One region of the Dorea hominis genome, then DNA from elsewhere that is predicted to be linked to it. Evidence: a T-box and tRNA genes for the amino acid it is inferred to sense, from the RefSeq annotation. Region 1 holds a T-box; the other holds one or more tRNA genes.
The links. The T-box of region 1 lies ahead of H8S07_RS10915 (valine--tRNA ligase). A T-box ahead of a tRNA ligase gene usually reads a tRNA of that ligase, here a tRNA-Val.
Positions count from the first base shown of each region.

Region 1 (12,150 bases):
TTTTCCCTGATCAGAGATTTCTACATATAAAGTCTGTCCTTTTGTTTTACAGTGGATGCGGATGTTATGTACTTCATTTTCATATCCATGTATAATGGCATTTGTTACAGCTTCTGAAACTGCCGTTTTCACATCCGACACTTCTTCCAGTGTCGGATTCAGTGACGTCATAAAGGATGCAACAGTTACTCTGGCAAAAGATTCATTTGCCGAGCGGCTGTCAAAAATAAGTTCCATTTCATTCGTATTTTCCATCTACCTGTCCTCCTCATAAATCTGCATGATCCTGGTTACTCCTGACATCGTCAGTATTTTTTTCATTCTTTCACTTGTATGCACGGCACACACCTCTCCTCCCAGCATATAAATTCGTTTATATCTCCCCATAATGACACCGATTCCGGAGCTGTCCATAAATGTCGTATCCGTAAAATCAAAGATCACATACCGGATATGATTCTGGTCGATCAGATAATCGGAACGTTTCCGGATTTCTTCTGCATTGTGATGATCCAGTTCTCCGGGGAGAAAAATAGTAAGACAGTTCTCCTGCACTTCATATTTCATTGTGTGTCCTCCTTTTTTGAGTAAAGAAAAAGGACATGCTTCTTCGCATATCCTTTTCTTTCGTAATTACATTCATATATTTATTTAGTTTTGTTTATTCTGTTTATTCAATGCCTCTTGCGCTGTTGTAGCCGCTTCTTTTCCGCTGTACTTATCGACAATCTTCTGATAGTATGTATTAGCCTTGCCTGTCTTATTCTGTTTTTCATAGCATTGTGCAAGAAGGAGCATTGCTTTTCCATCATTGTAACCCTGGTCCATCTGCATGATCTGATCCAGATTACTGATCGCAGTATCATAATTTGCCGCATCATAATTTGCTGTCGCAGTAGCAAATAATCTCTGGCACATTGTCGGATAAAGTGATGATGTAATCTGCTCAAATTGTTTCTTTCCCTGTGTGCCAAGTGTGCTCTTATTCACTTTCAGAAGCTCTGCCAGCATATCCGCATTACTCATATCACCGGCTTTGTAATGATCAGCAATGTTCATCACCGCCTCATAGCTTTCCTGTGTTGTAGCTGCGGTTGCTTTTGATTTCTTATTCTTCTTGTCGGAAGAGCGGTAAGTTTCCAGTTCTTTCTTAAGTGCACTAATCTGCGCATCCTGCGTTGCAATCTGGTCACTGAACGAAGCCGTCTGTTTGTTGACAGTCTTCTGTCTTGAATTAGATACCGCCGGAAGGATCAGAAACCACATAACCGCGACACCGACTGCAAGTCCGATCAAAATATTCAGAACTGTATGCAGCCCCAGATTTTCTTTAAAATTACCGGATGCCGGCTGAATGATCGTCTCATTTCCCAGATTGTAAGAAACAAAATCTTCTTTTTTCTTATCTTTTATTCTGACAGTTCTGCTCTTTCGGATCTGATTCAGTTCATGCATATATCGAAGTGTCACCGGATCTGTCGTATCTAGCCTGTGCGCTGCACGGATCTCCTGTCTCGCCATAGAATACTGTTCATTCTTCAGATACAGAAGTGCCAGAAGCTGGCGTGCTTTTACATAACCCGGATGCGCGGCAACTGCTTTCTTAAGCTGCATGATCGCAATATCATCGCCACCCTGTCTGGCATATTTAATACTCTGGTTATATTTTTTGACTGCTTGGTTCACTTGCTCCAGCTCTCCCGGAACTTCCTGTACCTTTTTAATAAAATAATTGGCAATATTATCTTTGGATTGGAAATTCTTACTGAGAATCCATTCTACAAGTGCTTCTACCACTTCTCCTCTGCCATAATAAACAAGACCGAGAAGGTTTCTGGCTGCTACATTCGCATTATTATATTGTAAACTACGTCTGAGCGATAGAATTGCTCCGGACAGATCCCGTATATTCGCACGCTTCAGACCATCATTATACCAGTAGTTGGACTGGTACACGAGTTTCGTTGAATAATCCATATAATCCCCTTTATTTCGTCTGTTCCATCATCTCTCGTATAATGTCTGTCATATCACTTAAGTCTTCCTGATACACCGCGCCCTCGATATCTTCTACTTCCAGACTCGGCTGAAACTTCTTCACTTCTTCATCGTAATTCAGCATGATTGTTACCTCCTGCTATTCGTTCTTTTATAGCTCCCACAAGATACAAAGATCCGAGACAGTAAATCTCACTCTCTCCCCGTCTGTCATAAGCTTCCTTAAGGGCATCCCCTATATCGCTTTTAGCCACAACTTCACAGTCCGTATATCTTTCAAATACTTTCTTAAGTTCTTCGGCTGACACTCTCCGTTTGTCAGGGATCTCTGTTACAATATATAACTTTGCCGGCAGATACCTGCACAGATATGCAATCATCCACTCGTAGTCTTTGTCCGCCACAGCAGAAAATACTACTATCGGCAATGGTTCCGGTTCCGGATACAAAAGGTGTATACTCTCCACAAACGCTTCGATCGCACCCGGATTATGCGCTCCGTCTACAAGCACATGCTCCGCTACTTCTTCCATACGCCCTTCCCAGTGAATAGATGCGACGGCATCAACCCACTTCTTCCTCCTGTCCGGTTCGCTCTCACAGTTTCCTAACAGACATTCCAGTGCTTCCAACGCAATCTGCGCATTCATTACCTGATAACATCCGCAGATTGGAACCTGCCAGATAACATCTTTATCATAAGCATTTCGCCTTGAAAATGCAATATGGTTTCTCGTAACTTCACGGATTTCGAACGCATTTTTCGAGATTTTTCTGCAAGGTGCGTGCATTTTCTCCGCCTGGCGTCGTATCACTTCCGTCGCCTCTGCCCGGCTTCCGTCAAAAATAACCGGAACTCCTTCCTTGATAATCCCTGCTTTTTCAAAAGCAATTTTCTCAATTGTATCACCCAGAATCGCTGTGTGATCCAGACTGATGGATGTGATGACTGTAAGAACCGGACTTTCCACAGCATTGGTCGCATCCAGTCTGCCACCGAGTCCTGTTTCCAAAATGATATATTCTACGCCTGCCTTTTCAAAGGCTTTCATCCCCATGCCAAACAGAAATTCAAAATAAGAAGGATGTCCTTCACCTTCCTGCTCCATTTCCTGTGCTACATGATACGCTTCACAGAATACATCATAAAATGTATCATCGGAAATCTCTTCTCTGTCAATCTGTATTCGTTCATTGATCTTGATCAGATGTGGCGATGTGAAAAAACCTGTTTTTTTCCCTTCTGCCTGCAAAACAGCCTGCAGATAAGCACATACGGAACCTTTTCCATTCGTACCCGCCACATGGATGACTTTGCAGTTCTCTGCCGGATTCTGTAATTTTTCCAAATATTTTTTTGTATGCTTTAACGGATGTTTTTCCGTAAACTTGGGAAGCTCTTCGATATAATCGACAGCTTCCCTGTAATTAGACGGTATTTGATGTTTCATTATTTATCTCCGTCGGCCTGTGGTACCCAGGACTTGGTTGTATCGGTTCCTGTTCCTTTTTGTACTGTCAGTTTTCCATCCTTATAAATATATTCATCTGACTTTCTGAATACCGTATCGCTAGATCCCATTTGTACAATCGAGATCTTATCTCCATTCTTAAGTTCTGTCTCATCCAGGTCAATTCTCGTATTATTCAGAAACGTAGAATCCTGCTTCTCGTCATTTACAAATACTTTGCTCGATTTGGTAAAGTTTTCGCCATACAGACTGTAACCTTCATCGAGATGCGGTACAACATTTTTCAATGTTACATTGCGGATTCCCATCTTCATATGTCCTTCTGTGATCGGTTTCTTGCCATTGTAAACATACTGTTTGCCATAAAGGATATCGTACTGTAAAAGCTCCAGGTCGGACAGATAATTCTTCGTCTTTCTTCTTGTCTGATGATAGTTGAACAATGTTCCGGAATGGATTCCCAGACGTTCAAATACTTCTGACATGATCTGGTAAGACGGAATATTTCTGTCCTGTTTCTTAAGCCCGATATTATCCCAGATGACATAGTTCGTGTTGTAGAGATACCGGCTCTTTAAGTCTTCTGCTTTTAAGCCCATTGTCGGAAGATGATCGCCGTAGAAAACTACAACGGTCGGTTCTTTTCTCTTCTCTACTGCCTTAATCAGATTACCGGCGAACTGATCCATCTCATAAACCTGATTTACATAGTATTCCCATTTATTCTTCAATGCCTCATCATCGATCCCCGATACTGTAATTCTCGGATTCTGGATTACTTTCTCTGTCGGGTAATCACCATGTCCTTGCAGGCTGACTGTAAATACGAAATCATTTTCTTTTGTTGAATTCATCGCATCCATAATATGCTGTACAAGCACGGCATCTTTCGCCCAGCCATTCTCTGTAAGCTGCAAAATGTTCATAAATTCTTTACTCGTAAAACTGTCAAATCCAATATTATTAAATACTCTCGCACGGCTGTAGAAATTACCGCCATTATTATGCAGCGCATGTGTTCCGTATCCTAATTTTCCTAATGCAGTAGCCGCACTCTCGCATGTATGATCCTTCAGCATTGTCTTATATGGATATTCTCCCGGTCCGAAATAACGTAAATTCATTCCGGTCAGCACCTCAAACTCTGTGTTCGCTGTTCCGGCTCCTACTGATGGTACCTTGAAATATCCGGTCGAATATTTCTTAAACATCTTATGAAGATTCGGGCACACATCCTGAGATGTCTTGAAAAATTCTGCATTATCTACATCGAAATAAGATTCCAGCTGAACAAATAAAATATTCGGTTTTGTCTTCTTCGTCTTTGCATTTGTGATCTTAGATTCCGTAAGTTTCCCATTCTGTCCGATCTCTTCCATCGTTTTCTTACTGTAACCGCTCGGCTCATCAATTCCGGTGTTGAACACACTTGCCATGAAGCAGTACGGAAGTCCGTAGTCTTCATATGCAAATGCGATATTTCCGAAATATGTGGATACGACTCTTTTGTCTACTGCCTGATTGGAAACAAATACATATAACACTGCACATACAACAATTCCAATCAATGCACGAACGTGGTGAATCTTTCCATCATACTGTCCGCCACGTCTCCACATAGAAATCATCCATACAACAACCGCCGCGATTCCTACGATAAATAATATAATCTCAAATCCGTCCAGATATTTATTGATCAGCGATAATCCGTCTGATGCAATCTTCAAATCCTGCGCATTAAATGGAGTAACACGCTTTAGCAGCATATAGCCGTTTGCTATACCAAGAATCATCCAGAATACACTGATAATAATCCGGACAAACACTCTCCGCTTGAACAAATATACAATGGAAAATGTGACAAATATCATAAATGCATTATACAAAAATACCAAAGGGGATCCCGTCATATAAATCCACGCTTCTACGAGTGAATGACGGGAAATCGCCTCAATTGCGAAGTTGATGATACATGCAAGCAGCGCATGGAACACCAGCGAAAAACGATTCATAAATTTATAAACAGGCTGCATTTTCCTTGCAAATGCACTGTTGCGGCGCGCTTCAATAATTCTCGCACGCCGCTCCTTTCGTGCCTTAAAGTGGCGAATAACGTCTTCTTTTTTCAGATTCTTTAATTTGTCAATTGCACCTTTAATATCCGGTTTTTTAATATGAATTTTTTTCATAATATCCCCTTACATATCTTCTAGTTTATTTGGACTGTTTTGCTTTCAGTCCTTCCAATCTTTCAGATACCTGTGCTTTCATCTGTTTGTAAGTTTCCAGTTTCTCACGTTCTTCCTGAACTTTTGCTTCCGGTGCTTTGCTTACAAATTTTTCATTATTTAACATTCCCTGTGCACGGGCAATCTCTTTATTTAAACGAGTTTCTTCTTTGGTCAGACGTTCGATTTCCTGATCGAAGTCAATCAGTTCTTCTAACGGAACGTATACAGTTGCATCCGGAACAACTACGGATACTGCGTCATCTGCAATTCCTGCTTTATCTTTCTGAATAACAAGATCCAGCACAGAAGCCATCTGTTTTGCAGAATTTGTCATAAATGCAAGTCCATCGCATAATGTCTGATCTTCGCAAACTACATATGCAGTTGCTTTTCTTGAATTCGGAACGTTCATCTCTGCACGTACGTTACGGATACCACGTACAATCTCTTTGTAGTGATCTACAATGCGCTCAGCTTCCGGAAAGTTCAGAGCTTCGTCATATTCCGGCCATGCAGACATCATCAGTGACTCCTCTTCCGGAATCAGCTTGCCGTAAATCTCTTCTGTTACAAATGGCATATACGGATGCAGTAATTTCAGAGAGTCTTTCAGAACTTCTCTTAATGTCCAGAGTGCGTCATTTGCTCCCTTTGGATCTTCTTCTGCATGGTAAATACGATATTTTGCAAGCTCGATATACCAGTCACAGAACTCATCCCAGATGAAGTCATACAGCTTAGACAATGCAATTCCGAGTTCGAATTTATCCATGTTTTCTGTCACATCTTTAATCAATGTGTTGCATTTTGATAAGATCCACTGATCTGACGGATGCAAGCTGTCTTTTGCAGGTTCTTCTAATTTCTTCTCATCCAGGTTCATCATAATGAAACGTGACGCATTCCATACTTTATTTGCAAAGTTTCGGCTTGCCTCAACTCTTTCATTATAGAAACGCATATCGTTACCAGGTGCATTACCGGTAATCAGTGTCATACGCAGCGCATCTGCTCCGTACTGGTCGATGATTTCCAGTGGATCGATACCATTTCCAAGAGACTTACTCATCTTACGTCCCTGTGAATCTCTTACCAGTCCATGAATAAATACGGTATGGAACGGCGCTTTTCCAGTATGTGCATATCCTGAGAATACCATTCGGATTACCCAGAAGAAGATAATATCATATCCTGTTACAAGCACATCTGTCGGATAGAAGTAATCCAGATCTTCGCTCTGATCCGGCCATCCAAGTGTTGAGAACGGCCACAGCGCTGAACTGAACCATGTATCCAGTGTATCTTCGTCCTGTGTCAGATGTGTACATCCGCATTTCGGGCATTTTTCCGGCATACCGTGAGATACAACAACTTCTCCGCAATCATCACAGTAGTAAGCCGGGATTCTGTGTCCCCACCAGATCTGGCGAGAAATACACCAGTCACGGATATTTTCCAGCCAGTGCAGATAAATCTTGTTAAAACGCTCCGGAACGAATTTTAATTCGCCAGTCTTGATCGCATTGATCGCCGGTTTTGCGAGTTCGTCCATCTTCACAAACCACTGCTGCTTTACCATCGGTTCAACCGTTGTGTGGCAACGGTCATGTGTTCCAACATTATGAGAGTGCGGAACAACCTTTACAAGATATCCCTGCTCTTCCAGATCAGCAACCATTGCTTTTCTTGCTTCGTAACGATCCATACCTGCATATTTACCACCATACTGTTCGTTGATCGTCGCATCATCGTTCATGACATTGATCTCCGGCAGATTATGGCGTTTTCCGACTTCAAAGTCGTTCGGGTCGTGAGCCGGTGTAATCTTAACAGCACCTGTTCCGAATTCTTTGTCTACATAATAATCTGCAACGATCGGAATCTCTCTGTCTGTCAGCGGCAGAAGACATTTTTTTCCTACGATATCTTTGTATCTCTCATCATCCGGATGTACTGCGATTGCCGTATCTCCAAGCATTGTCTCCGGACGTGTTGTCGCAATCTCAAGGAAATCATCTGTTCCAACGATCGGATATTTGATATGCCAGAAGAATCCATCCTGCTCTTCATGCTCTACTTCCGCATCAGAAAGGGATGTCTTACATACCGGACACCAGTTAATGATACGGGATCCTTTATAAATAAATCCTTTCTCATGCAGGCTGATAAATACCTGCTCTACAGCCTTGGAGCAGCCTTCATCCATTGTAAATCGCTCTCTGTCCCAGTCACAGGAAACACCAAGTTTCTTTAACTGTCCTTCGATTGTTCCGGCATACTCTTCTTTCCACTGCCATGTTCTCTCTAAGAATTTCTCTCTTCCAAGTTCTTTTTTATCAATTCCTTCTTCTTTTAACTGATTGGTAACTTTTACTTCTGTAGAGATTGCTGCATGATCTGTTCCCGGAATCCACAGAGCATTATACCCCTGCATTCTCTTATAACGGATCAGAATGTCCTGCAGTGTATTGTCTAAAGCATGTCCCATATGCAGCTTACCGGTAATATTCGGTGGCGGCATTACTGTTGTAAATGGTTTCTTACTTCTGTCTACTTCTGCATGAAAATACTGGTTTTCACACCATTTTTCATATAATTTTGATTCAATCTCTTTTGGATTGTATGTGGTCTCTAAGTTCTGACTCATTGTTTCCTCCTCATAATTCCTCATAAGTTCTTATTTCACACTTTGGTCACATTTGGACAATTAAAAACGCCCTTTACACACGTAAAGGGCGACTGTAACCGCGGTACCACCTTTATAATATAGAAGAAACTCTTCCATATCTCTCATCTTATTCTTTAACGGGAATGACTCCGGGATATCCTACTTGTTCCTCTGATCTCTAACTCTACTGACCAGTTCGTAACCTGTCGTTTCAGATATCCGGCATCCAAAGCTACCTTCTGTATCTTCTGATTCTGAAACTGTCTTCCAGCCTGCGGACAGTTCTCTCTGGCAGGGAATGATACATACTCCTCTTCTTCAACGCCTTTACGTATAAACTCACTGAATATCATATCTATCGATTCTGTTTTTGTCAAGGATTTTACACAGATTTCAGAAATCCTTAAGGTTTGACTTTCACTTTTTTACTTCTTATAATAAAGTTATCATAATCGATAGAAAGAGGGAAGAAATCATGAAAAAGAAATTTACCACACTGTTAGTCGCTTTATTGCTGACAGTTCTGCTTCCTATGCCATTACCGGCACAGGCCGCTGATTCAGATGCTGATGTCTGCACACACGACTGGTCTGAATGGGAGGTAGTAAAAGAAGCAACTGTATTTAGAACCGGTACAAAAGAACGCTTTTGTTGGTATTGCGACAGCATTCAAACCAAAACAACTCCAAAAATAAAAGCATATGCTAAAATAGCACCAAAATCGCTAACGCTTTATAAGGGAAAATCAAAAAAGCTTAAAGTTTCCTATGGAAGAGGAGATTCTGTAAAAAAATGGAAATCTAGCAATAAAAAACTGGCATCTGTCACACAAACCGGGAAAATCAAAGCAAAGAAAAACGGAAAAGTTAAAATAACTGTCACCTTAAAATCCGGAAAAAAAGCTACGTGCAAAGTACGGATCATTACTAAAAAGAGAAAACCAAAACCGAAAAAGACTTCTGGAACCGTATATTGGACTCCTTCCGGACAAGTCTACCACAGCACCAGAAGCTGCCCTACGCTTAGCCGCTCTCGTGTTGTAAAATCAGGATCACTCGCCTCATGTCCAAAGAAAAGGCCTTGCAAAGTTTGTCATTAGTATCAAAAGTTTTGAAAAGCATGAACTATATAAAGTTCATGCTTTTTAATATGTACAGCCAGCCTGTCAGTGTGAATGCACTGAACAATGTAGTAAGCATTACAACACTGGAACTAAGGACTCCTTCATGTCCCATATTTTTGGCCATCACAAAACAGCTTACTGTTGTCGCTGATCCCAGCATTACCAGTATCGCCACCAGTTCTTCTCTCCGGAATCCAAGCATAATCGCAATCGGAAGAAAGATTGCCGCAAGACCAATTAATTTCATAAATGTTGCAACTGCTGCCGGTTTCACTTTTGCAAATGCCTTCTTTATATCGAAAGTAGCTCCCATTGCCATAAGCCCCATCGGCGTTGCAACACCGCCAATATTTGTTACCGTCTTCTGCATAATATGTGGCATCTTAAGTCCAAGTGCAGACCAAAGAAGTCCTGCTACAATTCCTAAAATAATCGGATTCGTCACAATACCTTTTGCTGTTCTTTTTAAAACAGCCTTATCAAGTCCACTCTGTCCCGGCTTAAAGAGGGATAACACCAATACTGCCATAATATTATAAAGCGGCACACTTCCAATGATCATAACCGGTGCCATTCCTGCATTTCCGTATATATTCTGTATAAATGCAATTCCCAGAAGAGCTGCACTGCTCCTGTAGGACGCCTGAATAAATTCTCCTCTCAAAGCTCTTTCTTTTAACCCCAGTGACATAAATGATACCAGTGTAATACTGAAAAATGTTGCCAGAAAACAAAACAATACAAATTTCATATTCCATACTTCGTGAAAATCGACTGTGGCCAGATCACTAAACACTAAAACCGGAAGCGGAACCACAAATACGAATTTGTTCATTTTCTGTGCAAATACATCATCAATCCATCCGATTTTGTGAAATAATAGTCCCAGAATCATAAGTAAAAAAATCGGGACGGTTGCATTTAAACTAAATATCAGATTTTCCATTTTCTCTTCTGTTCCTTCTTATACAATATTATCAGGTTAAAATTCTCACATATTTTATCATATTTTTTGTCTATAAACAATGAAAAAGAGACCGCACTCTGTTTGTACACTCCATAGAAGGGGAGCATCTCATTCATGCGTAAGTCTCTTTTTCATTTTCATATTATAGGGTTCTATGTTAAAAATCTACTGCGTTAATTTTTTTCGTGTACACACAGCTGTTTTGGTACATGCCAATCCACCTATTGTTGCACACTTTAATTCTGATGGCAGGCGCTTCTCTACATCAATCAGTGCATCGATCACCTCGTCCGGCGGAATAAAGCTTCTTACTCCTGCCAAAGCCATATCGGAAGAAATATAAGCATTTGCCACACCAACTGCATTTCGCTTTATACATGGAACTTCAATCGGTGCTGCTATCGGATCACACACAAGTCCCAGCAAATTCTTCATACAAATAGCCATTGCATGCATAATTGCTTCCTTATCTTCAGTGAAAATACTGGCCATACCTGCTGATGTAATTGCACTGGATACTCCTACTTCTCCCTGGCAGCCTCCGACAGATCCTGAAAAAGACACATCACAAGCAGCCATTATAACGCCAATCAATGCACTTACAAACAGCCCGTCTTCAATCTGTTTATCTGAAAGTTGATGTACCTGTTGCAATGCAGTCATGCATCCAGGTGCAATTCCTGAGGAACCTGCAGTTGGAGCTGCGACAATACATCCCATGGAGCCATTATATTCCATAACTCCAAGAGCCATTGCTGTCGCAAGTGGAATCGTACCTCCTGAAATCGTCTCTTCTTTCTCCACTGCCTGCATCAGCATTTTTCCATCTTTTCCACTGGTAAGTCCATAGAGCAGCTGATGCTCTTCCTGTCCTTTTTTCACAGATTCTTTCATCAAAAGCCACTGTTCATGCATTCGGTCACGAATTACTTTTTCCGAAAATCCGGATCGTAAGGATTCATATCTGACAGCAGTCTCTGCCAGTGTTAAATTCTCCTTTTCAGCATATTCACAAACGCTGTCACAAGAACTGATCCATTCTACATGTCTTTTAGAGGATCCATAGGCAAGAACCGGTGACGCAAGACTTATTTTTTTCACCATGTTCTGCCCGCGAAGCAGCTCAAGCATACTCTCATCCGGTTTTTCAAGAAACGTACCACACGTTACATATTCTTGTTTTTCTGAAATGCCCTGCTGTACTTCTTTTGCTCCTGCAAATGTCTCTTTTGCCAGCTCTGTTTCACTCCATACTATCACATGCCAGGTATCCGCTGTCAGACGCATAGGAACCCGGTCAATTTCACTGATAAGAATGCTTCCGCCACCTATTGAAGTTCCAAATACGGAATATTCTTCACCATCTTTTGTATATACTGTAACTCTGGCTGAATTTTCCGGATATTTTCCTTCTTCCAGAAAATCTACCTTTGTCTCCACTCCGTTCGCATGTGCGATTGCAATTGCATCACGAATCTCCGGATCATCTTCCGACATTCCAAGCGTTCCGCCAAAAAGTGCTGCATCAGAACGATGTCCATAATAAGTAGTTCTCATTTTCGGACTCAACGTCAATCTGACAGAAGCTGCTTCCACCTGTAAAATACGATTTGCCATCATTCCTATTCTGGCCATACCAGCTGTGTGAGAGCTGGACGGACCGATCATAACCGGTCCTATTATTTCAAAAA
Region 1 covers NZ_JACOOY010000014.1:58,755-70,904, forward strand. The annotation lists gene spoIIAB (anti-sigma F factor) at 1-255, opposite strand, end outside; gene spoIIAA (anti-sigma F factor antagonist) at 256-567, opposite strand; gene H8S07_RS10900 (tetratricopeptide repeat protein) at 652-1,977, opposite strand; gene H8S07_RS14655 (hypothetical protein) at 1,988-2,122, opposite strand; gene H8S07_RS10905 (bifunctional folylpolyglutamate synthase/dihydrofolate synthase) at 2,106-3,449, opposite strand; gene H8S07_RS10910 (LTA synthase family protein) at 3,449-5,659, opposite strand; gene H8S07_RS10915 (valine--tRNA ligase) at 5,685-8,348, opposite strand; T-box leader at 8,430-8,700, opposite strand; gene H8S07_RS10920 (Ig-like domain-containing protein) at 8,845-9,468, shown strand; gene H8S07_RS10925 (AEC family transporter) at 9,494-10,438, opposite strand; gene H8S07_RS10930 (L-serine ammonia-lyase, iron-sulfur-dependent, subunit alpha) at 10,625-12,150, opposite strand, start outside.

Region 2 (12,150 bases), on a different contig from region 1:
TGGCTACGGTTATGGTAAATAAGAAAACAGGAGAACGAGTACATCAACTGGATACGGATTTACAAGATGGAAAATTACTGGCATCCTATAAAGATACCTTGTATGCATGGGATTTTCGTAATGAATCAAAGGATTTCCGTATTTATAAAACAAATGCCGACGGAAAAAATGAAGAGTTGTATCAGTCCGAAAAATACAAACCGGTAGATATGAAAGTATCCGGAAATATGCTTATGCTTCAACTGGAAGATTACCGTTTGGGTGGCATGGAACATTACACAGGAGCAGGTTATGAAGCGGCAAGATACAGTGGTGGTGAACTGATTTACTATGATATGGAGAAGCAGAAGATTACAGCGAAGTATGAGCTTGAAAAAGAGCAGGCTGTTTTCATGTCAGCAGATGCTTATGCAACATTCAAGGATGGAAAGGTGAGCTATTACAAAACCGGTCAGGATACGCCGCTCTGGACGAAGAAGATAAAGGGTTACAAGACCGGTAAAGGTGACGAGATTATCCGTTATGATTTCCAGACATATGGAGACAAGCTGTATGTTGTGTACGTGGATGATGAAAGCGGGGAGAATATGCGGATAATGGATATTATGGAACTGGAGAAATAAATTTACAAGGGGAGTGGATGATATGTGCAGAAGAAAAGTCTGGAGCGTTGTGGCAATCCTGCTGGTGTTTGGGAGTATGATTTTCTTCGCGGGAGCACCGGATTAGATGAACTGTCAGGTGACGATACGTGTAAACGGAAAAAAGATTTCATCGTATGATAATTTAAAAGTGAAAGTGTATAAAGAAGGAAAGCAGCAGAAAGTAACGGTGGTTTCAGATAAAAACCAAGTCAGGATAAAATGGGAACCGGATATTGATAAATATTTTTTGAAGTTGCAGATGTCGTTAAAAGATGAAGTGGGCAATGTTCCGGATATGAATGCAGTAATGGAATATTATCATTTTCCGGATGGAACATCTACAGTTGCGAAGTGGGATATTAATTATGTGCAGGAACACGGGAAATGGATTGTACAACACACCTGTAAGATGAAAATGGGAGATAAGAAAGAGATGACTGACAAGTATAAGTTCAAACCGGATGAAAAACAATTTTTATATTATGGTGTGTAAAAACGAGCTGTAAAGAAGGCAGTGAAGAGCTGTGAAAAAATGAGCTGAAAAGAAAGTTACAAAAAGCTGTAAAGAAAGGATTACTATACAGTCAAAAATGCCCGTGTTCGGGCGAGAAATTCATTTTTTGAGAAGAAGAGACAATTGAATACAGAAGTTCGGGGGCAGGGTAGAACTTAGAAGTTTGTTTTGCGTAGATATTTTGATATGTGTAGGTAATTTTGAAATATTTTAGTAAAATAAACTAGAATAAAAACACAAATAAATGGAATATATTCCGGATATGAATTGAAAAAAGACTTGCAATTGCAAGTCTTTTTAAAGTAGCGGGAACTGGATTTGAACCAGCGACACCACGGGTATGAACCGTGTGCTCTAGCCAACTGAGCTATCCCGCCATGAAAATATTGCCCGTAAGTACTGTTAATATTACGGATGTAAAAAGACTTGCAAGAACAAGTCTTTTTAAAGTAGCGGGAACTGGATTTGAACCAGCGACACCACGGGTATGAACCGTGTGCTCTAGCCAACTGAGCTATCCCGCCATAAAGAAATATTTTTATAAGTATGGGACCAATAGGGCTCGAACCTATGACCCTCTGCTTGTAAGGCAGATGCTCTCCCAGCTGAGCTATGATCCCATATTTACCCGGCTCTCTCAAACCGACTTCGTTATTATACAATCAAAAGTGAGGAAATGTCAACACTTTTTTTGCAAAAAATTGTAAGTATGTGATATAATATGCTCAGATGTGCGAAAAACAGCCGATTTGTGCGAATTATAAGAAGTTTTATAGAAGTTATAAAATCGGCAGACATTAATAAAACACAGGCAGGAGGACATGAAATGACAAAAGGTCGCGTATTTTTTCGAATTATTGTAGGGGGATATCTTGGATATCTGGGAATTGATCTGATAAAGAAGACGATGACAAACAGGCCGGAGAATGCAACGCTTTATCTGGTGCTGGGTGTGGCATTTGCTGTACTTGGAATCGTATGGTGTGCGAAGGCAGTCGTGATGGCAGTGAAGCATGAGTATGTGGAAAATGACGGAGAAGAGCTGGACTGCGAGGAATTATTAGAGAGCGATGTGGATGAAGACGGTAAACTGAACCGGGATAAGCTGTTAGGCAATACAGATACACAGAAGAGTGATGAACCGGTGGGAGCAGATCACAGTGAAGCCAAAAAACAGGAAGAGAATACAGATCACAATAATGTTACAGAATAAGAAATATATTCTGGGAAAGGAAATAACAGTATGAGAGTTGGAATGGGATATGATGTTCATAAACTGACAGAGAACCGCAAACTGATTCTTGGAGGAGTAGAGATCCCTTATGAGAAGGGGCTTCTGGGACATTCGGATGCGGATGTGCTGCTGCATGCGATTATGGATGCACTTCTGGGAGCGGCAGCTCTTGGTGATATCGGAAAACATTTCCCGGATACAGATCCGGCATATAAAGGAGCGTCCAGTATTGAACTTCTGAAACATGTTGGAAAGCTGATCGACGAGAAATTATATGTCATCGGTAACATTGATGCAACCATTATTGCGCAGAGACCGAAGATGGCATCTCATATTGAGCAGATGCGTAAAAATGTGGCAGAAGCACTTCACATTGATGTAGATCAGGTAAATATTAAAGCAACTACAGAAGAAGGGCTTGGATTTACCGGAACAGGTGAAGGAATCTCCTCACAGGCTATCGCATCACTGGATACGATTGCCAATTACAGTTACCAGGTCGGTCCGCAGACCGGCGGCTGCGCAGGATGTGGTGGCTGCCCGAATGTGGGAAAGTAAAGGCGGGCAGGACAAGATGCAGGTATTATAGTTGAGTTGGGAAATTACTATATCATTATATGAAATATAAAGGACTGGAAGAAGAATGGAGATTCGTAAGTTAAGTCAGGAAGAGCATAACAAAGTGCGTCCATTGTATGAGAAAGTATTTACGGAGGACAGCAAAGGATTTGTGGATTATTATTTTTCGGAAAAAACGAGAGATAATGATATATATGTAGTGGAAGAAGATGGTGAGATCTGCGCAATGCTGCACCTGAATCCATATACATTAATGGTAAATGGTGTGGAAAAACAGGCGCATTACATCGTTGCAGTAGCGACAAGAAAGGAGTATCGCGGACGTGGGTTTATGGCGGCGCTGTTAAGGCGGGCACTTCAGGATATGTATGTATCAGGAGAGAATTTTACATTCCTGATGCCGGCAGCAGAAGCAATCTATACACCACATGATTTCCGGACGGTTTATGAACAGGAACGCAGAGTATATAATTTAGCAGATGCGGCGAAGAAAGAAGCGGCAGGCATTTGTATTCGCCCGCTTAAGGAAGAAGATTGCGATACACTTGCCGAGTGGGCAAATGAAAAGCTTGCGGCAGATAAAGATGTATATGTGAAACGTGACGGCGCATACTACCTAAGGTTAATGCGGGAATGTGACAGTGACGGTGGAAAACTGATGCTGTTTCAGAATGAAACGGGGATTGAGGATTGCAGGATCTGGTTCCCGGATGAGGATGAAGATGAGACCCCGAAGATTATGACAAGGATTGTTGATGTACGCCGGATGTTGATGTCGCTCAGATTGCAGGAACTGTTATGCGTATGTTTTACAGTAACCGATTCTGCTATTGAAGAGAATAACCGCACACTGGTGCTCACCGGAACAGAGATTTCCGGGGCAATGCTGATGGATGGCAAACTGGAAAATTCCGAAGGGGAGATCCCGATTGCGGCACTTACAAGCTTTGTATTTGGTGCAAAGACAGTGGAAGAACTTTGTGAAGAGGACGGAGTCCATATGACCGAAAGAATGAAAGAGGAAATGAAAAAAATCATTCCTCTTTCTAAAATATACTTAAATGAAGTTGTATAATGCTTAACCGGAAAATGAAAGAAAAGTACTTAAATCTGATTTAATACATCAAGAAGACGTCGGTTATCGGCAGGATTCATGATACAGAAACGGAAAAATTCACCGGCTAATGATTCAAAAGAGGAGCAATCCCGGATCATGAGCCGGTTTTTGATTGCTTTTTCAAATACATCAAAGGAAGTAACTCCTTCTTTTAAAATCTCAACAAGAATAAAGTTCGCATAGGCTTTGTATGGTTTGAAGTTCAGATTATTCTTGAGTTCATCAAACATGTATGTGCGTTCGGAACAGATCAGTTCGCGGGTTTTCTTATAATAATCAGTATCGGAAAACATGCGCTCACCGGCATATGCGGCAATGCTGTTCAGACTCCATGGATTCTGGTAGAGAAGCAGATCTTTTAAGAAAGCCTCATTGCTTGTCATACCATATCCGAAACGAAGCCCCGGGGCGGCATAGAATTTGGAGACGCCGCGGATGATCATGAAATTATCGTATTTTGGAATAAGACTGACTGCGCTGACTGCTTCAATATCCGGTGCAAATTCTACATAAGTTTCATCGATCATAACAAAGATTCCGTATTCCCGGCAAGCTGCGAGGATACGTTCCATCTCACTTGTTGTGAGCGCAGAAGAAGTCGGGTTATTCGGATTGCAGATGATCGCAAGCTGATAGTCTGTTTTTAACGTCGTTATAAAGTCATCGATATCTAATTGGAAATCCTGTTCCTTTTTTAGATTATAAAAATCCATGGAACCACCATTTAAAGATAATTCTCTGGCATATTCAGAATAAGTAGGTCCAAGTACCAGTGCCCTTTTCGGGGTGCGTGTGGAAATAAGAAGCGAGATCAGCTCTGTCGATCCGTTTCCTATAACAATATGATCGGCAGATACACCGGTGTATTTGCTGATTGCTTTTTTCAGAGATCTATAATCACGGTCCGGGTAACGTGTGATCACATCCAGATGCGAAGCCAGATCTTTCTTTAACTGCTCGGACAATCCAAGCGGGTTTACATTTGCACCGAAAGAGACGATTTCTTCTTTCGGAATATGATAATAGGCTTCGATCTGCTCCAGATCGCTTCCGTGAAATTCAGGTTTTTTATCCATATCTATGTTCCTTTCCGGGGTTATCCTTAGATTTTATTCTTACAGCATTGCAATTACCAAACAAACAATGCTATAATTCATTATAGTATGTTTTTTACAAAAAGCAACGAAAGATGCAGGTGTAAGTCTTGAAAAATAAGATACAAAGATTTTCTAAAGGAGACTTCAGCGTAGAACAGCCGGAAGTTGTGTTCGAAGAGACGAATCTGGTCATGATTATCGGCGAGGGAGAAGTATATAGAGGGAGTTTCTTAATAAAAAGTAATAATGACAGAAAGATACGGGGAATATTATATCCGTCTTCTTTTCGTATCCATTTTAAAGATCAGGGATTTGACGGAGTCACATCCAGAATTGAATTTACTTATGATGGAAAGGGATTAAAACCGGGACATGTAGAACGCGGTAAGATCACGGTCGTATGTTCCGGAGGTGAATATGAGCTTGCTTTTACAGCGATCATCGAAAAGCCATATGTTATGACAACTTATGGTAAAGTACAGAGTACAGATGATTTCAGGAAGCTTGCGATCAAGGATTTCTCGGAAGCAGGAAGACTGTTCCGCTCCAGAGAATTTTACGAGATTGTCAAATATGAGAATGAGCGGACGTTTTATCTCTATGATAATATGCGAAAATGGTCGCTCGGCGAACAGGCAATGGAAGAGTTCCTTGTCGGTATTAAGCAGAAAGAATGTATTTTCCTGACGCTGCAGGGAGAAGGAATGCTCTTTGAAGATATCAAAGAACCGAATAAAGGAACGATTACGATCGTAAAGAACACATGGGGCTTCATGCCGATCCATATTGAGACAGAAGGAGCGTTTTTACGTGTTACCAAGCCGGATCTGACAACAGAAGATTTTGTCGGAAACAGTTATGAGATGGAATATCTGGTACGTCCGGAATATTTGCATGGCGGAAGAAACTATGGAACGATCCGGTTCATTACTCCGTATGAGGCATTGTCCTACGAGATTGAAGTATTACAGAATCAGGAATATGATGAGGAACATTATGTACCGGAACTGTTATATGCGCAGTCTTTAAAAGAATATATCGGTTATATGGCAGGACGTATCGAGCTGGATACATGGGTGGAGAATGCGATTGAAAATGTTGCCGCTATCCGCAGAATTAAGCCGATGAGTGAGATTTACCAGCTTCTGCAGGCACATGTTTATATTATTGGTAAGAAGTTTGAAGAAGCAAAATGGATTTTGGAGAATTATAACTATAACCGTTTCGCAATCGGAAAGGATCCGATCACAAACTGTTATTACCTGTTCCTGACGGCGCTGATTCGTGAGAATGACAGCCATATGGAGCGTGTACTGGATGAGATTGGCAAGACCTATATGCGCCATCAGGATTCCTGGCTGCTTCTCTATATGATTTTACAGATAGACGGAAGATACAAGAATCCATACAAGAGATTGGAAGTGCTGGAACAGCAGTTTGAGTTTGAAACACATGGTGTTATGTTCTATCTGGAAGCTTATTTGTGCTATCAGGCGAAGCCGACACTTCTGAAAAAGCTTGGCAAATTTGAATTACAGGTGTTGAATTTTGCAACCAAATATCGGCTGATGACGAAGGAACTGGCATTATATGTGGCGAATTTTGCAAGTCAGCATAAGTCCTACAGTGATTTGTTATTCCGCATTTTAGAGCGGATTTATAAGGTTTATAAAGATCCGATGATACTCAATACGATCTGTATTCTTCTGATCAAGGGAAATAAGAATCAGAAAAAATATTTTCACTGGTATCAGGAAGCAGTAGATTCCGAGCTTAAGATTGCCCAGTTATATGAGTATTATATGAATACTTTGGATCCATCCAGTGTAAACGGACCGCTTCCGAAGTCTGTTTTCCTGTATTTTATGCATGGAAATACACTCGGATACGAGAAGGCTGCATTTCTTTACGCTAATCTTCTGACTTATGAAGCAGACAGTGAAGAACTGTATGAAGGATACAAAGAGCAGATGAAGACATTTGCGATGGATCAGCTCAGAAAGCGACATATCACAGAATATCTTCGTATTTTATATAAGCATTTCTGTACTGAAGATATGGATTCCGAGCATATGGAAGCAATGCGCGATGTCTGCTACGCATATTCGATCTCAACGAAAGTGCCACATATGAACTGTGTGCTTGTCATTGAGAAGAATGGAGAAATCAGACAGCGTGTCCCATATACCGAAGATGAGCCGGTGATTGTCTATCTGTATGACAAAGAAGCAAGGATCATCTGGGAGTCGATAGAGGGACGTTATTATACGGATTCTATTCCATATGAGACAAAGCGTCTGTTCTATGAACCGAGATTTCTGGAAATCTGCAAGAAATATGGTGCATCTGTCGGCAAATGGAAAGACAGCGAGGAGAAAGAGACTCCGACTTTTGAAAATATTTATGTTAAAGGCTTAAGCTATTTTGAAGATAAAGATGTGTTCTGCATTTGCAGCAGAAGAATCCGGGAAGAGAATTACGAAGAAGATGATTTCCTGACGTATCTGTGTTTTGAGATGTTCCGCAGACATCAGTATGACAAAGCAACGCTGACTTATCTGGCAAATTATTACTGTGGTGCAACTGCAGATATGAAGCGGCTCTGGAAAGTGCTGCGGGAATATCAGGTTGCATCCGGCAAGATCAGTGAACGGATCATTACGCAGATGTTATTTTCAGAAGATATGTTTGATGAGGAAGCTATTTTTGAAGATTATTATCTGTCTGATAATGTATATTTTCGGCTGAAACAGGCATACCTGACGTATGCGTCAAGAGAGTATGTAATAAATGGCAGAGATACGAAATCCAGTGTTTTTGAGATCATTGCTAACGAGTGTGAGAAGAAGGAAACGCTGCCGGATATCTGCAAGATTGCGCTACTTAAGTACTATGCCGGCAGAAAATATCCGGATGAACTGGAAGAAGTTCTGCACAGAGAACTTCGGAGACTGACGGAAAAGCAGCTGATCTTTCCGTTCTATATGAAGTACCGGGCGCAGTGGCTGACAGAGCTTCAGTTGTATGATCGTACTATGCTGGCATACCGTGCGGAGCCGGGACATAAGGTGAAGCTGTTTTACAAGATCCGCAAAGGTGGGAAAGAGACACTTGGATATAAGACAGAGAATCTGCTCCCGGCATATGAGAATATTTATGTAAAACAGTTCGTGTTGTATGAAGATGAAGAACTGCATTATTATTTCCAGGATACGATTGGAAATGAAATCACAACAACGGAGAAGAAAGTGCTGACGAATGCGCATACAGTGAAGACCGGCAAATACGGAAAACTGAATGCAATGCTTTCTATGTCCCCTGCGAACCAGAGAAAAGCGATCATGGATTTTGAAGAGGAAGAGAAGATGGCAGACAGTCTTTTTAGGATGTATGAATAACAGAGAGGAAGAAATAACGTGAGAAGAGGCAGTATTATTGGCTATGATCTGAATGAAAATACCTGTCAGATCAGTTATTACGATGAGAAAAGCGATGAACCGCAGACGTTTGAGTGTGCACAGGGACAGTCGCTGATCCCTCTGAAATTAGGTTATATAAAAGAACAATGGGTATATGGAAAGGAAGCAGAACTGCTGGAACAGAAGAATCCGTCCTGCGTGGTGTCAGATCTGTTCGGCAAGGCAGTGCAGCGTAAGAAAGTGCGGATTGGAAGTAAAGTCCACGATGCAGTCTGGCTTCTGGCAAAATTCGTAGGACTTACACTGGAGGATTTTGAAGATATCCGGTTTATTACATTTTCTACGCCATATACGAATATTGATATGTCTAAGATGCTCAAAGGAATCGGCAGGCATCTTGGCGTAGACAAGGAGAATATTTACGTGCAGGATTACAAAGAAGGATTCTGCCACTATATGTTTTATCAGCCAAAAGAGCTGTGGCAGTATGAATCAGCGATGTTTTTCTGCGATGGACAGACGATCAGAGCGTATATGCTCCGGAGGATGAATGTGGCAAATGGTCAGAACCGTGATATGTTTGTGACGGTAGATGAAGTCGCAAGTGCGCAGATCCAGGAGATGGAAGCGATTTACCCTGTGCTGAATAGGGAAAAAGCGAAGAGCGCGGATGAAAGTTTTCGTCTGTTTATCCAGAATGTGTTTGAGAAAAAGGTCGTATCGTCTGTGTACCTGACTGGGGCGGCATTTGAAAATAAATGGTATCCGAATTCATTGAAAGTGCTCTGCAATGGAAGACGTGCATTCGTGGGTGATAATCTGTACAGTAAAGGTGCCTGCTACACTTCCATGCGAAAATATCGCAATTATAATGAAGGACCGGTATATCTGGATGACACACGCATGACAGAACAGATCAGTCTGCGTATGCGCATTGGTGGCAAAGAAGGATGGTATCCGGTCGTTGCTTGGGGAACACACTGGTATGAAGCAGATGGACAATGGGAGGTAATCCTGGAAGATACATCTGATATTGAGATTCATGTGGAGACTCTTGCCGGAGATGAACTCCAGGTAGAAAAAGTATCTCTGGATGGTCTGAAAGAGCGGAGAGATTATTCGCTCCGCCTGCGGATCGAAGTGATGTTTCTGGATGAAAGAACCTGTAAGATGACATTCAAGGATGTCGGCTTTGGAGAATTTTTTGAAGCTTCGGATTTTCAGGTGGAAAAGGTTATACATTTAGGAGGAATCAATGGGCAGTTTAATTCTATGTCATAAAAAACATGCCAGACAACCATATGTGATTGCCAGAGGCCATATCAGGATCTATACATTAGAGGAGCTGTGTTATTTCATCTGTAATAATCTCTATCTGATCGACTATACACTGATCAACAGACAGCTGTGTGAGTGGATCAGGACGGAGCTGCAGATGTATGAACTTGCAGATGCGCTGCAGGAAGAGCTGGATAACCATTGCACGGAAGAAGATTTTATTCTTAAGATATTGCAGCAGTCAACAATGTATGCATCTTCGGAGATTATAAAGATACAGAGTATTCTGGAAAAGCTGCAGGACCAGAGAGAAGTGGAGAGATTCAAGCTGAAAGCGGACAGCCTGATGAAAAACGGAGAATATGCAGATGCGATTCTTGTTTACCGGACGATCATTGATGGTAAGCGGGATGATTCGGTAGGAAAGCCGTTTTATGCAAAAGTGTATGGTTGTCTGGGAAGTGCATACGGCAGACTTTTTTTGTATGAGGAAGCGGCACAGGCGTATGAAGAATCTTACAAACTGCAGGAGAACGAAGATGTGTTAAAAGCGTATCTTTACTGCAACTATCATGCGCTTCCGGAGGAAGAGTATACAAAGATGTTGTCAGGCAATTCCAGATATCTTGGTATTGATGCGGAATTAAAAGAAAAAAGAGCGGATATCCGTGCCGATATTGAGATTGGAGAAGAAGGAAAAGAAATTGAATACCGAAAACGCCGATATCGTGGGATTGACAAGAAATAAAGAATATGATACTATAACAGAGCAATTTAGCGTGGTAAAGCAATCAATTGATGAATTGATAAAACAACGCAGTGTGCAAAGCAGACATACCATGAATACAGGAGGATGAAGTTATGAAAAAAAGACTGGCAATGGTGCTTGCAGTGACGTTACTTGCAATGACAGTGTTCGTAGGCTGTGGAAGCAAGGATAATAGCTCTGACAAAAATAGTAAGAAAGAATATACCGAGAAGAAGTCCGGTGACAAATTTACCGTAGGATTTGACCAGGATTTCCCACCGATGGGATTTGTTGGTGACGATGGCGAATATACAGGATTCGATCTGGAACTGGCACAGGAAGTGTGCAAGAGACAGGGATGGAAGTATGTCGCAAAACCAATCGCATGGGATTCGAAAGATGCAGAATTAAAATCCGGTGGAATTGACTGTATCTGGAACGGATTTACCATGGATGGAAGAGAAGATAAGTATACATGGTCCAAACCATATCTTAACAATGAACAGGTATTTGTAGTCAGAAAAGATTCTGGTATCAAATCCGAAAAAGATCTGGAAGGAAAAGTCGTAGACGTTCAGACAGATTCTTCTGCACAGGCTGCGTTAAAAGAAAAGGCAGATCTGTCTTCAACTTTTGGCAATCTGGAAGTTGTAGCAGATTATAATACAGGACTTATGAATCTGGAATCCGGATCCGCAGATGCAGTTGCTATGGATACAGTTGTAGCTGCTTACCAGATTGAGAAGAGAAAAGCTGATTTCACAATCTTGGATTATGAGATTGCAGCAGAGGAATACGGAGTAGGATTTGCCAAAGGAAATAAAGCAGTCCGTGATCAGGTAGAGAGCACATTGGAAGAGATGGCAAAAGACGGAACGATGGCTAAGATTTCCCAAAAGTGGTTTAAGAAAGATATTACGATCATTGGTAAATAATTAAAATAATTATAAAATAATCAAAAGGGGCTGTCTTTACAGACGGCCCATTTTTCTAGGAGAGGAGACATTCCTATGACAGTATCAATTATGTTATCGAAGCTGGGGGAAGGAATGGTAGTCACATTAATGCTTTTTGCAGTGACACTGTTGTTTTCATTACCGCTTGGGCTTCTGGTTTCGTTTGGACGTATGGCAAAAAATGTAGTTATCCGTACTATTTTTAAGGCATACATATCGATCATGCGTGGAACGCCGCTCATGTTACAGCTTATGGTAATTTATTTCGGCCCATATTATATATTCGGCATCACAAACAGTCCAAGCTGGAAGAACAGTGCAGTAGCAATCGGATTTGTGTTAAACTATGCGGCATATTTTGCCGAAATCTACAGAGGTGGCATTGAATCCATGCCGAAAGGACAGTATGAAGCTGCACAGATATTAGGATACAGCAAGGCACAGACATTTATGCGCATTATTCTTCCGCAGGTAATCAAGATCATCCTTCCATCTATTACGAATGAGACGATTACACTTGTGAAGGACACATCCCTTGCATTTACAATCGGAATTATGGAGATG
Region 2 covers NZ_JACOOY010000005.1:3,858-16,007, forward strand. The annotation lists gene H8S07_RS04845 (hypothetical protein) at 1-623, shown strand, start outside; gene H8S07_RS04850 (hypothetical protein) at 730-1,137, shown strand; tRNA gene H8S07_RS04855 (tRNA-Met) at 1,462-1,535, opposite strand; tRNA gene H8S07_RS04860 (tRNA-Met) at 1,609-1,682, opposite strand; tRNA gene H8S07_RS04865 (tRNA-Val) at 1,706-1,778, opposite strand; gene H8S07_RS04870 (hypothetical protein) at 1,985-2,371, shown strand; gene ispF (2-C-methyl-D-erythritol 2,4-cyclodiphosphate synthase) at 2,402-2,950, shown strand; gene H8S07_RS04880 (GNAT family N-acetyltransferase) at 3,036-4,046, shown strand; gene H8S07_RS04885 (pyridoxal phosphate-dependent aminotransferase) at 4,076-5,164, opposite strand; gene H8S07_RS04890 (DUF5717 family protein) at 5,293-8,583, shown strand; gene H8S07_RS04895 (DUF5716 family protein) at 8,602-9,885, shown strand; gene H8S07_RS04900 (hypothetical protein) at 9,860-10,630, shown strand; gene H8S07_RS04905 (amino acid ABC transporter substrate-binding protein) at 10,744-11,565, shown strand; gene H8S07_RS04910 (amino acid ABC transporter permease) at 11,641-12,150, shown strand, end outside.
Region 2: it encodes a tRNA-Val, which carries the amino acid that the T-box ahead of H8S07_RS10915 (valine--tRNA ligase) is inferred to sense. The anticodon was not compared.